Regions from separate parts of the Halomonas sp. N3-2A genome, predicted to be linked through region 3. Evidence: predicted binding sites of a transcription regulator. Region 3 holds the regulator's gene; each other region holds the start of a gene.
What was found. The regulator PhoB, encoded in region 3, activates phosphate uptake and scavenging genes when phosphate is short. The targets are predictions, from matches to a motif close to TGTCATANNNNTGTCANA.

Region 1 (4,635 bases), 1.3 Mb from region 3:
TTGCCGAAAGTGGGCGGAAAGAAATCGCCAGCCAAGGTAGCCATGTTGTCGGCATTGCTAACCAGTAAGCTTGGACGTATCTCTGCTCCCTGCCAGGACCAAGCCAGCACGCTGAGCAGCACAAACCAACCAATCAGTGATAACCAGCTACGCCGACGCAACAGCGATGTCGTCATTTGAGATGTATGGGTGTTCATGGTCTCTCCGAGCGGGGAAAACGGTCTACGCTCACCCCGCTATGGATGATCTGGGTTTGTCGCCTGAAAATTAATCAGTGGTAGCAACAGTGTCGGCGTTTGCTTCAGCACCTTGCAGGTCCTGAAGGCGTTGGTTAAGTGCCTCAAGCTGAGCATCTAATTCAGCTAGCTGCTGCTCACGATCAGCGTCTGATAGGCTCTCGTTGTTGGCCACATCAGCACGTTGCTTGAATAGCTCAAGCTGGCGAATCGGCAGCAGACCATCGTTGTTAGAAGCCTTAAAGTGGCTCCATTGCAGTGGCTCTAAAATTGCCTGTTCTTCGTCGCTATCGCCGTAATTGAAGAAGAATTCACGCAGTCCATCCTTGGTCTCTTCGGACAGGTTGGTGCGCCATACTAGCGGGTCAGATGGAATCAGCGGGGACGTCCAAACCACGCGAAGCTGCTCAGCTTTCTCAGGTGCGCTGATTTCAAGACGCTCCATGCTCTCGGTATTAAAGGTGGCAACATCAACTTGGCGATTGGCCACCGATAAAGCGTTGGTTTCGTGGCTGGAGTTCAGAGTGCGCTTAAAAGCAGTAGCAACATCGACGTCGTTTTGGGCAAACACATAGTAACCTGGCACCAAATACCCAGACGTTGAATTTGGATCACCGTTACCAAACACGAGGTCACCGGAGTTCTCCAAGACGTCTTCGACGCTGTGCAGATCGCTGTCCTGATGCACAATCATCAAACTCCAGTATCCCGGTTGGCCATTCGCAGGGATTGTCTGAGCGAAAACCTCGCCACCTGCACGATCCACGGCTTCTATGGCCGATTTGTTGCCGTACCAAGCTAAGTCGATCTGGTCAAAACGCATCGCCTGAATCACTGCGGCATAATCAGTGGCAAAGAAGGGCTCAACCTCCATGCCTAGCTCCTCCGACATATCATCAAGGAACGGTTGCCACATTGGCCGCTGGTTCTGGCTGGATTCAGTGGAAATAATGCCGAACTTAAGTGTATCGGCGGCCAACAGCTGAGTGCTTGCAGCAAAGCTAATCCCCGCAACCAGCGGTAGAAGTAGACGGCGATAAGAAGTAAACGTCATGAGTGTGTCTCCGGGATAATAGTGTGTTCGATTGTGAGTGGCGTATCGGTGGAAGAGCGGTCCGTTCTGCTGTTAGCTAGGCATTGGCGTTGCTACTGCGTGATGCGCGGAAATAGTTTGGCGGTTTTCAGGGGATGCTTGGTCGCTTGACAGCTCGCTTGTGCGTAGCTCATCAAGATCAGCATTTTCGTAAAGTGCCTGCAGGCGCGCGTCAGTGAGTTCACTAATAGGGCCATCGAAGTACAAACGGCCATCCTTAAGGGCGACGGCACGCTGACAATAGCGGCGAGCAACATCGACTTGATGCAGGGTGACGACCACGGTGCGGCCGTCTTCGGCGTGAATACGACTGAGGATTTCCATAACCTCGCGAGCGCTGCGCGGGTCCAGTGAAGCAATTGGTTCATCAGCCAGAATTAATTCGGCGTCTTGCATCAGTACCCTGGCAATTGCCACACGTTGCATTTGCCCACCAGAAAGGGTGTTAGCGCGCTGATCCATCAGTTCCTCAAGCCCCACCCGAGCCAAGCAAGCTCGTGCATGCTCACGTTCCTGATCGGTGAAACGGCCAAAGAGAGCGCGTAACTTGGACATACGACCCAGCCGCCCGACCAATACGTTGGTTAGCACGCTAAGACGCCCTACTAGGTTGAATTGCTGAAAAATGTAGCCAGTTCGACAACGCTCAATGCGAACTGCGCGGTGTAGACGACCGTTCATCTGTACGTCACGCCCCATAAGAGACACGTGACCGCCATTTTTTCGATTTCCGCAGGTTAGGCCGACGAGGTGGCGCAGCAGTGTGGACTTACCGGAGCCTGACGGTCCAATCAGCGCGACCATTTCACCAGGTGCGACGCAAAAGCTTACGTCATCAAGCACCTGGCGGTGCCCAAACGTCTTATTTAAGCCTTTAGCGTGAATAATAGAAGTAGACATGTTGCTCCCCCGTTTGGAATAACAACATTCTGGTCGAGTCAGATGAACACCAGTTGTCTAGACAATGTCAGTTTGATGATATTTTTAACGATTCGTGACTAGGTTTTCGTAATGGAAAATATTTAAATTATATATTTATCAATAATTTGAAATTAACTGACATATTTTTGCCACTCTTATGTCACCGGGGTGTCATCTTGTTTTCGGTGCGCTAATGAGAAGGGGGTGTATGTGATATTTCATATAGCAAAAATATTTGAAAGCGATTCTTTACCATTTGGAATGACAGCAAGCTATCCAGAGTGATTTTTGATGGATCGTGGTCATCCCGCACGCTTGGGTGGGCGAGCACAAAATGAAGATCGTTGGTGTGGCGCGTGAAACGGGGTTGAACTGCAACGCCATCACGTTGCTTTATAAAGAAACAGCTCAGCGTGTTGAGTTGGATGCGCTGGATAAGCTATGCAAATTATTCAGCTGTGGGGTAGGGGATTTGTTCAAGTTTGGCGACGATCAGGGAAGATAGAAAAAGCACGAAGAGAGGGAGGGCGGAAAGCTAGCGGTATCAAGCATCCGATCATATGTATCCACGACAGTGGTCACATGTAGATCTTTGTGGGCATCGACGCCATCGGCAATGTCAGGTGACCAATGTGATGCTGAGCCATGATGGCTCTTCAGGCTATCTGTTGAAAGTGGCTTCACCAGGTTCGATAGCCTGAGCATGGCAGTAACGAGACTGGCCCTTCTTGAGCTACATGCATCGACGAGGTGAGTCACTTCGTCTTCCAGTTGCTCGGCTACGCCGCACCGCATGGTATCGCTGGTGGCGCAACATCGCGGTGCTCAAGGAGCCAGTTGATGAACCCCTTGAGCTTGGCCATCTCCCCCTTGTGCTCAGGATATGCCAAGTAATAGGCATTTCGGCTCGTCAGAGCGAAGGGCCAGGGTATCACCAGATGGCCAGCCGCTAGTTCCTCCTAGGCCAGGAAGCTCGGCACCAGTGCAATGCCGCAGCCTGACCGCGCTGCGCGCAGAGCCATATAGAAGGTGTCGAACCGCGGCCCGTGATAGCTGTGCTCTGTATAGCACCCCTGAGCTTGGAACCAGTCATGCCAAGCTTCAGGCCGGGTCGCGCTCTGCATTAATACCAATCGAGTCAATGACAGTGGAGCGTCGACACCGCCGGGTGGCAGTATGGCTGGCGCGCAAATCGGCACTATTTCTTCATCAATCAGCTTGATGCACTCCGCTTTAGGCCATGCACCGTGGCCGAAGAAGAAGGCTACGTCGATGTGCTCTTCTTCGAGATCGAAAGGCTCCACTCGGTTGCTGATGTTTAGGTAGACGTTGGGATGGCGAAAGCGAAAGCCGTTGAGCCTGGGAATCAGCCAGCGGGCTCCAAAAGTCGCCAGGGTAGTGACGTTAAGAACCTCATTCTCACCCCCGTAGGACTGCATGTAGCGAGTCGACATCTCCACCTGGGCGAGTATCTTGCGCACTTCGGTTAGATAGAGTGAGCCCTAAGAAGTGATCTGCAGGCGCTTGCGCACACGGCGGAACAGGGGAGGGAAGCACTAACTCCATCTGGGCTACCTGCTTGCTGACGGCGCTTTGAGTCAGGTTCAGCTCATCCCCCGCGCGGGTGAAGCTTAGGTGCCGGGCAGACGCCTCAAAGCACTGCATCGCGGTCAGGGGTGGGAAGATAGACACGACTCATAAAACATGAATTATTGGAATGTTGATCTGACTAAATATCGCTTTAGTGACCAAGCACACCCTTAAGATGTTGCTCAAATATCGCTGGCTAAAGCAAGCACGACTTTAGCATTGAGGAAGTCGTGGTGTGGCTTCAGCACTGATACTACGCAGATCCTGGTAGATGAAGAAAAAATAGAATGAACTCCCGAATATTCGTCGCTTGAGCATTTTTCACAACCCTGATGATACTGAGTGTGTACCCACTTAATATCGCGACCAGTCGGAGAAAGAATGAACGACGCCATCATGCAGCGCCTGGGAGTACGTGTAGAGCAGTGTCTTCAAGGTGATTACCCGGTGATTAGCCCCACCGATGGTGCCGAGATTGGTCGCGTGAGCATGCCGGGGGCCGACGCGATGGACGCCTGCATCGCCTATGCGGAAGCGGCATTCATTCAGTGGCGACAGGTGCCAGCATCGTGTCGCGGCGAGGTTGTCGAGCGGGTCAAGAGGGCCTATGCCGGTGTGACCATCGGCGACCCGATGGGGGGCAGTCTGGTCGGCCCGCTGATCGATGCTCAGGCGTTTGAGCAAATGCAATCGGTGCTCGGCAAGGCGCGTGAGTGGGGCGCCAGAGTGTTTGGCGGCGAACGTCGACTGGCTGACGAGTACCCCAAGGGCTACTACGTGGCGCCAGCCATCGTC
Region 2 (4,635 bases), 1.1 Mb from region 3:
GCCAAGAGCGAAGTACGTATGCCGCAAGGTCCGATTCGCCAAACTGGCGAATACGACATCGCTCTACACCTGCATGCAGAAGTAGATGCTGTTGTTCGCGTGGTTGTTGTCGCAGAGTAAACGCTCTCGCCAACGCTGACGCCTCAAAGGGCGCGGGTCTTCCCGCGCCCTTTGTCTTTTTAATCTAAACCGTCCTAAGCGCGGTCAAAAACGTTTGAGGTGTGGGTCGAATTTTTTTGAACGTCGCTTGGCGTAGATAGGTCGCTTATGGTGGGTTTGAGATTGTCCCGCTAAGATAGTCATCGTAATTGGCTACGCTTTATGATTAAGGAGCTCACTATGCAGGACCAGCCTTCTGCTGATCAGGAAACGGCAGCGATAAAGCTGCCGCCGCACTCTCTTGAGGCGGAGCAGTCGGTGCTAGGTGGGCTAATGTTGGATAATCAGGCCTGGGACAATGTCTCGGAACGGTTGGTGGCGGATGATTTTTACCGCTATGAGCATCGCTTGGTATTCAATGTGATGATTCATTTGGCCGAATCCGGGCAGCCGCTGGACGTTATAACGCTGTCAGAGGCATTAGAAGCGCGTGATCAGTTGGATACGGTGGGCGGCTTGGCATTCTTGGCTGAGCTGGCTCGCAATACGCCTTCTGCCAGTAATATTCGTGCTTATGCGGATATCGTTCGCGAGCGAGCAACGCTGCGTAAATTAATCCGTGCGGCCAATCAAATTGCTGACGGAGCGTTTTCGCCCCAGGGGCGGCCTGCTGACGAGCTGCTGAATGAAGCGGAGCGATTAGTCTTTCAGATTGCCGAAGAGCGGCCGAAAACGGGCGGTCCTATCGGTATGAGTGAACTGCTAACCAAAGCCGTTGATCGTATTGATGAGCTGTTCAATCTAAAGGGTGAAATGACAGGGCTCTCCTCGGGGTTTCGTGACCTCGATGAAATGACCTCAGGCTTACAGCCCTCAGATTTGGTGATTATCGCGGGCCGCCCGTCAATGGGTAAAACCACGTTTGCCATGAATCTCGTAGAGCATGCGGTTATTGCTAGCGATAAGCCGGTGATGGTGTTCTCCATGGAGATGCCTGCAGAATCTCTGATGCTGCGTATGCTCTCTTCGTTGGGTCGGATTGATCAAACCCGTGTGCGTTCGGGGCAGTTGGAAGATGAAGATTGGCCGCGGCTGACATCAGCGGTCAACCTGCTCAAAGACAAGCAGCTATTTATCGATGATACTGCGGCGCTTTCGCCTAATGAAATGCGCTCACGCCTGCGTAGAGTGGTGCGGGAGCACGGCAATATGGCGCTGATCATGATTGACTATCTGCAGTTAATGCAGATCCCCGGCTTTTCTGAAAACCGTACCGGTGAGATATCGGAGATTTCCCGCTCGCTGAAAGGGCTAGCAAAAGAGTTTCAATGCCCTGTTGTAGCTCTTTCACAGCTTAACCGTTCGTTGGAGCAGCGCCCCAATAAGCGTCCTGTCATGTCGGATCTGCGGGAATCCGGCGCGATTGAGCAGGATGCTGACGTCATTGCGTTTGTTTACCGAGATGAGGTGTATAACCCTGACAATCCTGACAACCAAGGGATTGCCGAGCTGATTATAGGTAAACAGCGTAACGGGCCTATCGGTACGGTACATATGGCCTTTATTGGTAAATACACACGCTTCGAAGACCTTGCGCCCGATAGCTATGGCGAAGCGTTCGGCGATTAACTTGAGCGTTAGGGGGGAGAACGTATAATGCTCCTCCCCGACCAAGCAGATAGACAGGAGTAGCAAATGGCAGGTGGTTTTAGACGTGGTAACCGTAAGCGTCTTCCTAAGCTGGAAGGCCGTGGGGAACTGCAGTCACTAGAGCGAGAAGGGCCATTTAAAGAGTGGTTGGGAATGCCTGACCTCTACCGTTACTTCCTGGTAGTTGAAGGGGAAAAATATAGCTACCAAACTGAAGATTCAGAACTGCCGGTAACGGTAGGCGATAAAGTGGTTTTCCGTTACAAGGAAACTAAAGGCGGTAACTGGATAGATCGCAATTCGTTAGGTAAAGCAATCGACCCCTCTGAGTATCAATAATTCGACGAATAAGTTGACGTTTTGGTCAGGAACTCTTTTGTGATGTTGCCGTCATAGGCAGTTAGTGCCAAGGTAATAAAATTGTCATGGGGTGTCGTCATGCTGTGCCCCATGATGATGAACAATCACAGGAGGGAACCATGGAACTTAAAGAACTGAAGCAATTTGTTGCGGGTCACGATAATTTTGAAATACGCGTTATCACGCATTCGGGCAGCCGCTTTTATCAACTAGAGCTTGAAGATGTAGAGGGCGAGCGGCATATGTTGACCCAGCGCGGTAAGCCAATGCTGTTTCGCTCGCTAGATGATGTTTATCTTGAGCTAAAGCGTGCTGGGATTCACCGTGCTTACTTAGTGCAGCATGTGCCCCAGGATGAAGTGATTGGACGCGATGCTCATTACAGTTCGCCGTTAACATCACGTATGCCGCTAGTGTTTTAACACTACAAACATTGCAACATCCTATGGCGTCCTCACTTGTTTGCGTGACGCTTCTCCCACCACCGCCCTAGCCGAACACGGCGACGGGCAAAAAAACGATAGCCTGCATCCATTACTCCTCGCAGGCCTGGTAAGCAAGAAAGCCATACTAGCCACCGGTAGCCCAGTACCGCATAGAGGGCCCGGCTGGCATCCATCCCGATATACCAATTTCCTTGGCTATCTTTGACATGCAGTAGCCCCATCATATCGTCAAATCTGCGCCCTATATCGGCTGCATTGAAATCACGACGCTGAATATCCACGAGTGCGACACGTTCTTGATGGCGATGCTTTGCAAGCCAAGCGACTTCCACGCGGCAGAAAGGGCAGTGGCCATCATGATATAGCGTGACAGGTGACGTTGCGTGCAGCGTAGAGAAACGACTCATTGGGTATCCTTTGATAGATAGCCTTGTGTGTGGCAGGTCTGGCCGTAGCCTGGACTGGTGGGTAGCGAGGCAAGAAACTGTTCAGCCTGTTGACGCATCGCGTCACGCTTTTCATCTGTCATGCGAGAGAGTGAGCCATAGATCAGCTTCATACGCGGATTGCGGTTCAGCTGTTCAGCGTTGGTTTCCAGAAAATGCCAGTAAAGGCTGTTAAACGGACACGCCTTTGGACCTGTTACCTGTTTTGGAGAGTAGCGGCAGTGCTGGCAGTGGTCAGACATTTTGTCGATATATTTGCCTGAAGCGCAGTAAGGTTTGGAGCCCATTAAACCGCCGTCAGCGTGCAGTACCATGCCTAAGGTGTTGGGCAGCTCTACCCATTCGCAGGCATCGGTATACACCGCTAGATACCAGTCACACAGCGCTTCAGGCTTAACACCACATAGCAGGGCAAAGTTGCCGGTTACCATCAAGCGCTGAATATGGTGGGCGTAACTGTTGTCGATAGTCATTTGGATAGCGCGCTGTAAGCAGCGCATATCGGTATTGCCATCCCAGTAAAATGCCGGTAATTCACGTTTAAACCCAAGCCGGTTCTCATGCTTATAAGCTGGCATTTGTGTCCAATAAAGCCCTCGAACATACTCTCGCCAACCGAGTATTTGACGAATGAATCCTTCAACTGCATTGATAGGCGCATGACCTGTTAGATAGCGCTGCTCAGCGGCTTCACAGACTTCGTGAGGTGTTAGCAGGCCGATATTGAGCGCCGCCGACAGTCTGGAGTGAAAAAGGAACGGCTCTTTATCGCTAATCGCATCTTGGTAGCGCCCAAAGTCGGCCAACCCATGGTCAAGGAAGTGGTTTAAATCCACCAGCGCCTGTCGGCGGGTGACGGGAAGGTTGAAGTTATCCAGGGATCCCATGTGTTCGCTAAAATGCTGCTTGGCATCATTGAGCGCTTCCTGGGTCAGCGCATCTTGGCGATGGGTGGGAGGCGATGGGAAGCTGAGCGTTGCTTGAATCGGCTCACGGTTGTCGTGATCAAAGTTCCATTTTCCTCCGGCAGGTGTATCGCCCTCCATTAGTAGCCCAGTTCGTTTGCGCTGCTCCCGATAGAAATACTCCAGACGAAGCTGTTTACGTCCTTTAGCCCAGTTGGCAAAGTCATCAGGTGAGCTGAAAAAGCGATCATCTTCGATCACTTTCCAGGGTAGGGTGGCTGCTTGGCGCTGCTGCATAGCATTCCAAAGTCGCCATTCACCAGGTCTTGCTACACGCACTTCATGGCAACCGTACTGAATGGCAATACGTTCAGCTTCCGTGATGAGTGACTGGGTATTGTCAGCATCATCAATACGGCTGTAGTGAACGTTGTAGCCTTTATCGCGCAGCGCCTGAGCAAAGTGCCGCATGGCGGCCATGAATAAGCCGATTTTATGTATATGGTGAGGCACATAGCGCGCTTCTTCGGCGACCTCGCAAAGAGCGATGACTGCGTCAGTTGGCGCATTGCGCAGGGTTGCCAATGAAAGCGAAAGCTGATCACCAAGGACTAATAGTAAAGGCTTCGACATGAGTTTGCCTATAGTTATACAAATAATGTTGATAGTATAACTTTATGCCGCAGCTTTGCCGAAAAGTGTTAAGATTTTGCCAACTGTTTAAAACAT
Region 3 (4,635 bases):
CCTTTTGAAAAGATAAGTAACCAAAGTTAATGTTACATTCCGCTATTTTCTTCAGGCAACTCATCTGTGCTGTCATAGCCAGACTCTGAATCGTCCTGGCTCGTTGAACTAGGTTCCATGTCGCTGGCGTTATCGCCTTCGTCATGAGTCAACTCTTGGCTATCATAATTACTTGAATCTGTTGTACTTTCGGATTGAGTCTCAACAGGCTGCTCATCAGGGGAAATATTGTTCGCGGGGTCTGCTGGCTCTTGAGCGAATGCTGCAGGGCTAGCAACTAAACCGAACGCTACACTTAAAATACCAGCTTTCTTGAGTAGTTCCTTGGACATCATGTTCCGTCTCCTAGATCGCTGTTCAGGTACTGCTTAAATAGTAAGAAAGACGGCCTTTCGGCTTACCAATTCCTATGGTTTTCTCTCTTACCAAGTACCAAGACACGTGCAGACGATGTGCCAAAAAATCAAAAATGATATAAAAAACCAAATAAAACAATAATTTATCAAATGAAAGATAATAGGAAGAGCGCTTAAAGCGTTTGCAGATCAAGCAGGGAAAGTGGTTAGAAATGGCACATGAGTATTATGTGGCCATACTTGTATGACAAGCATGACACACCTATACATCACTTGTACTTAAACAGCATTGCGCGAGGCGGGCTCGCTTTTGACAACACGTGATGACGGAAAAACACAGCGAAAGAGGGCTCCTTCGCCAGGGCGAGATTCAATTTGTAACAATGCGTCATGTCTTAGTAGCACATGCTTTACAATCGCCAGACCAAGCCCGGTACCACCCGTTGCAGTACTACGCCCTTTATCAACGCGATAGAAACGCTCGGTTAAGCGTGGAATATGCACAGGGTCAATTCCCTCACCATCGTCGTCAACTTCAATACAAGCACTGCCATTCGGCAGGGTTTTCCAGCGAAGTGTTATCTGACTGCCCTCTGGCGTATACCGCACAGCGTTAAACACTAGGTTTGAAATAGCGCTATGCAGTTCCTGCTCGCTGCCGATCAGACGGGCATCGCTCTCAAGCGCGACTTGAACACTGTGCTGTTGGTTAGAGAGCGCTAGCGCATCGCAGCGAATGGTGTCGAGCATTGGCCCTAACGCCAACGCATGATGATCCTCGCCACCTTGATCAATTTCTAACCGAGAGAGCAGTAGCAGATCATTGACTAAGTTTTGCATACGCTTCGTCTGCTCTTCCATCTGAGCAATACCTCGGCCCAAACGTGGTGGAAGTTGCTCTTTCAAGTCGCTGTAGGTTTCTAAATAACCCGTCAGTACCGTTAGCGGTGTGCGTAGTTCATGGGAAACATTGGCGACAAAGTCACGCCGCATCTGCTCTAAACGATGCAAGCGGGTAATATCTCGCGCCATTACCAAGCGCTCATCATCACCATAGAGAGTAATTTGATATTGAAGGATATGCCGTTCATCGATGGGCGACGTTAAGGTCAGCGGCTCACCGTATTTACGTGCATTAAAGTAGCTGATAAATCGCGGGTCACGAAGCAGATTGGTAATGTGCTGGCCACGGTCGTGGGCGGTTTGCAAGCCCAGCATTTCCGTCGCGGCACTGTTCCACCACTCCAGGTCACCATGCCGATCTAGCATAACGACACTGTCACGCATCGCTTCGGATGATTCCTGAATACGTGCAAGGGTGGCACGTAAGCGATTCTGAGTAATCCGTTGGCTCTTTTGGTAGCGATACAAGCGATCAAAAAGCTCGCCCCACATGCCGCTCGCAGCAGGGGGTTCATCATGAGGGTGAAGCGTTAACCACTTAAAGAGCGCACGCAGTTGGCGCAGTTGATACACCAGACAAACGGCAAGACCTGCAGCAACGCCAAGACCTGGCATACCCAGCAACCACCCCAGACAAGCGCCCAAAGCGGCCAGCCACGCAATTCGCCATAGTTCTCGGCTCCACAGGCGCACCGTTACACCCGCGCGGAAAAACGGTACCCAGTGCCTCTCACCGTTTGAATGAGACTCTGGTGAGCTTCTCCTAGGGCCTTACGTAGACGTCGGATGTGAACATCTACCGTCCGCTCTTCAACGTATACGTTACCGCCCCACACTTGATCGAGCAGTTGGCTACGTGTATAGGCGCGCTCTTGGTGCGTCATGAAAAACTGCAGCAGACGGTACTCCGTCGGCCCCATTTCTAACGCCTTACCGTAAGCACTCACACGGTGGCTCACTGGGTCTAATAGCAAGCCATTAATTTCAATAGGATCTTCGACACCACGGGGGGTAGTACGTCGCAATACTGCTTTTAAGCGCGCCACCAGTTCGCGGGGAGAGAAAGGCTTGGTGATATAGTCATCCGCCCCAGCCTCAAGCCCTTGAATCTTATTATCTTCTTCGCCTTTAGCGGTCAGCATAATGATAGGCACCTCGGCAGTGGCTTCTTCACGCTTTAAGCGCCTTGCAAGCTCAATACCACTGGTGCCCGGCATCATCCAATCCAGCAAAAGCAGATCTGGCTGGTGGTCAACCATCATCGCGTGGGCATCCTGGGCGTTATCCGCTTCAAGCACGCGATAGTCAGCCATTTCCAGCGCCACTGCGATCATCTCGCGAATAGGCGCCTCATCATCGACAATCAAAACGGTCTTGGCGGTCATTCCAGGGCCTCACGGTGTTCAATGAAAACTAATTTAAAAAATAGTTTAAAAAAACAGTTCAAAGACATGTCAGTGACGATAACACCATGACTCGATGACAATTTTATGACATAGAGGATATTTAGCCAGTTATTGGCCACCAACTTAGTGCAATACCTGCAAAAATTAACAAGCCTGACCAATGATTATTAAGAAATGCCTGGAAGCAGCGGTCGCGCTCACGGCCAGCGATTAAGCGTTGTTGATGGACAAACGTAGCGGCCATAGCGGCTAATCCAAGCCAGAAAAAGCCACCTAAACCAACGCGCCATCCTACCCAGGCAAGTAGTCCAAGTGCCGCCACTTGCAACACACCAATGATCAGACGATCAGCGCTACCAAACAGCACCGCGGTAGATTTGATGCCAATTTTTAGGTCATCGTCGCGGTCGACCATGGCGTATTGAGTATCGTAGGCAACGGTCCACAGCACGTTAGCGCTAAACAGTAGCCATGCTTCAAACGGTACATGACCCAATACCGCACCGAATGCCATGGGAATCGCCCAAGAGAACGCAGCCCCTAACACCACCTGAGGTAAATGGGTGTAGCGCTTCATAAACGGGTAAATGAACGCTAATACAACACCACCTATCGACAACAGCACCGTAAACCAATTGGTCAATAGCACTAAAATGAAAGCAGTGGCTACCAGCGCGATAAACAGCAGCTGCGCCTCGGTTTCACTGATACGACCAGTGGCTAGCGGACGATGTTTAGTGCGCTTTACATGGCCATCGAAATGACGATCAGCGTAATCATTAACCACACAGCCCGCGGCGCGCATCACATAAACGCCAGCAATAAAGATCAGCAGAACATTCCGTCCAGGCACACCCTCTGCTGCTATCCACAATGCCCATAAGGTGGGCCACATCAATAGCCAAGTACCAATCGGGCGATCCAATCGCGTTAAATGTAAAAAATCAGCCACCCGAGCCCATCCCGTTGGCCTCAACAGAGAACGGTCCATGCTTACCTCTCAAAAAGAAAACGCTGGTGATAGCCTAGCGCGAAGACAGGGCAAGATCATCTGCCATGGTCGATAAAAAGTATTCCTGCACTAACAGCGACAGCCCACCGTGCTGAAACACTGAGCGCCGCCCCCATACGCTGTCTAAAAGCGACGCAGAGTGTTCCGCGACAAAGCGTGGCTGATGGCGAGTGGCGTAGAGTGGCCCGCGCACTAAGTCAGGTTGTTGAAACAGCCAACTGCCTAATGAACGCTCGCCAAGCCCTTCTAACCCCTTACCTTGTAATTGACTAAGTGGCGCTACCGAGCGTGCGACTACCCAGGGCTTATCGCCGACACACAACGCGACTTCTCTCAGCCATGCATAGCGGCGCGGTTCAATTCCCAGCGCTAGCGCTTCATCCCGTAGAGGTAAGCCAATCGTTTGACGTAACAATTGCACCCGAAACGCGTTTGTGCCGCCTGCGACGGTTAACCGCGTCGTTAAGGAGTCCGTCGATGCCACCCACTGCCACCACGCAGCGCTCATTGCAGGACGAGCCGCAGCAACAGGGAGCCAGTGAGGAAATAGTCGATGAGGAAGGGAAGCTTGCCGAACAGTAGGGGCGATCACCAAAGTCTCCAAGGCGGTCAATACACAGAAAGCTAGTGTAACATGGTGACCTCACAGGCTTTTGTTCCGCCGACTTTTGGTGACTGCATGCCCTCACACGAGATATCGCGATATACCCATTCGGCACTGATTATTATTGGCACCGGTATGGCGGGGATTGGCCTTGCCCGCGCCCTACGCCGACATGGCGATACACGTACCATTACCCTTATCAGTGCCGATAGTGGCGATGATTACAGTAAACCGCTGCTTTCTACAGGCTTTGCGAAACGCTTAACGCCAGACCAACTCGCCCAACGTGACGCCAGCGGCGTCGCAGAAGAACTGAATGCTGAGTTAATTACCCACACCCAGGTCGCACACCTG

Region 1: the regulator PhoB is predicted to act here: its motif matches at 2,409-2,426, upstream of phnC (phosphonate ABC transporter ATP-binding protein).
Region 2: the regulator PhoB is predicted to act here: its motif matches at 2,160-2,177, upstream of CEK60_RS13005 (DUF6482 family protein).

The regions. Positions count from the first base shown of each region.
Region 1 covers NZ_CP022286.1:2,658,676-2,663,310, reverse strand. Annotated here, with positions in the region: gene phnE (phosphonate ABC transporter, permease protein PhnE) at 1-197, opposite strand, end outside; gene phnD (phosphonate ABC transporter substrate-binding protein) at 268-1,290, opposite strand; gene phnC (phosphonate ABC transporter ATP-binding protein) at 1,363-2,229, opposite strand; gene CEK60_RS12475 (helix-turn-helix domain-containing protein) at 2,585-2,755, shown strand; gene CEK60_RS22900 (hypothetical protein) at 2,979-3,203, shown strand; gene CEK60_RS22895 (LysR substrate-binding domain-containing protein) at 3,210-3,704, opposite strand; gene CEK60_RS22890 (LysR family transcriptional regulator) at 3,670-3,915, opposite strand; gene CEK60_RS12465 (aldehyde dehydrogenase family protein) at 4,222-4,635, shown strand, end outside.
Region 2 covers NZ_CP022286.1:2,774,774-2,779,408, reverse strand. Annotated here, with positions in the region: gene rplI (50S ribosomal protein L9) at 1-120, shown strand, start outside; gene dnaB (replicative DNA helicase) at 340-1,728, shown strand; gene CEK60_RS13010 (hypothetical protein) at 1,795-2,088, shown strand; gene CEK60_RS13005 (DUF6482 family protein) at 2,229-2,531, shown strand; gene CEK60_RS13000 (thiol-disulfide oxidoreductase DCC family protein) at 2,564-2,962, opposite strand; gene CEK60_RS12995 (cryptochrome/photolyase family protein) at 2,959-4,539, opposite strand.
Region 3 covers NZ_CP022286.1:3,917,099-3,921,733, reverse strand. Annotated here, with positions in the region: gene CEK60_RS18305 (hypothetical protein) at 33-335, opposite strand; gene phoR (phosphate regulon sensor histidine kinase PhoR) at 636-1,952, opposite strand; gene phoB (phosphate regulon transcriptional regulator PhoB) at 1,955-2,644, opposite strand; gene ubiA (4-hydroxybenzoate octaprenyltransferase) at 2,766-3,656, opposite strand; gene CEK60_RS18285 (chorismate--pyruvate lyase family protein) at 3,691-4,269, opposite strand; gene CEK60_RS18280 (NAD(P)/FAD-dependent oxidoreductase) at 4,357-4,635, shown strand, end outside.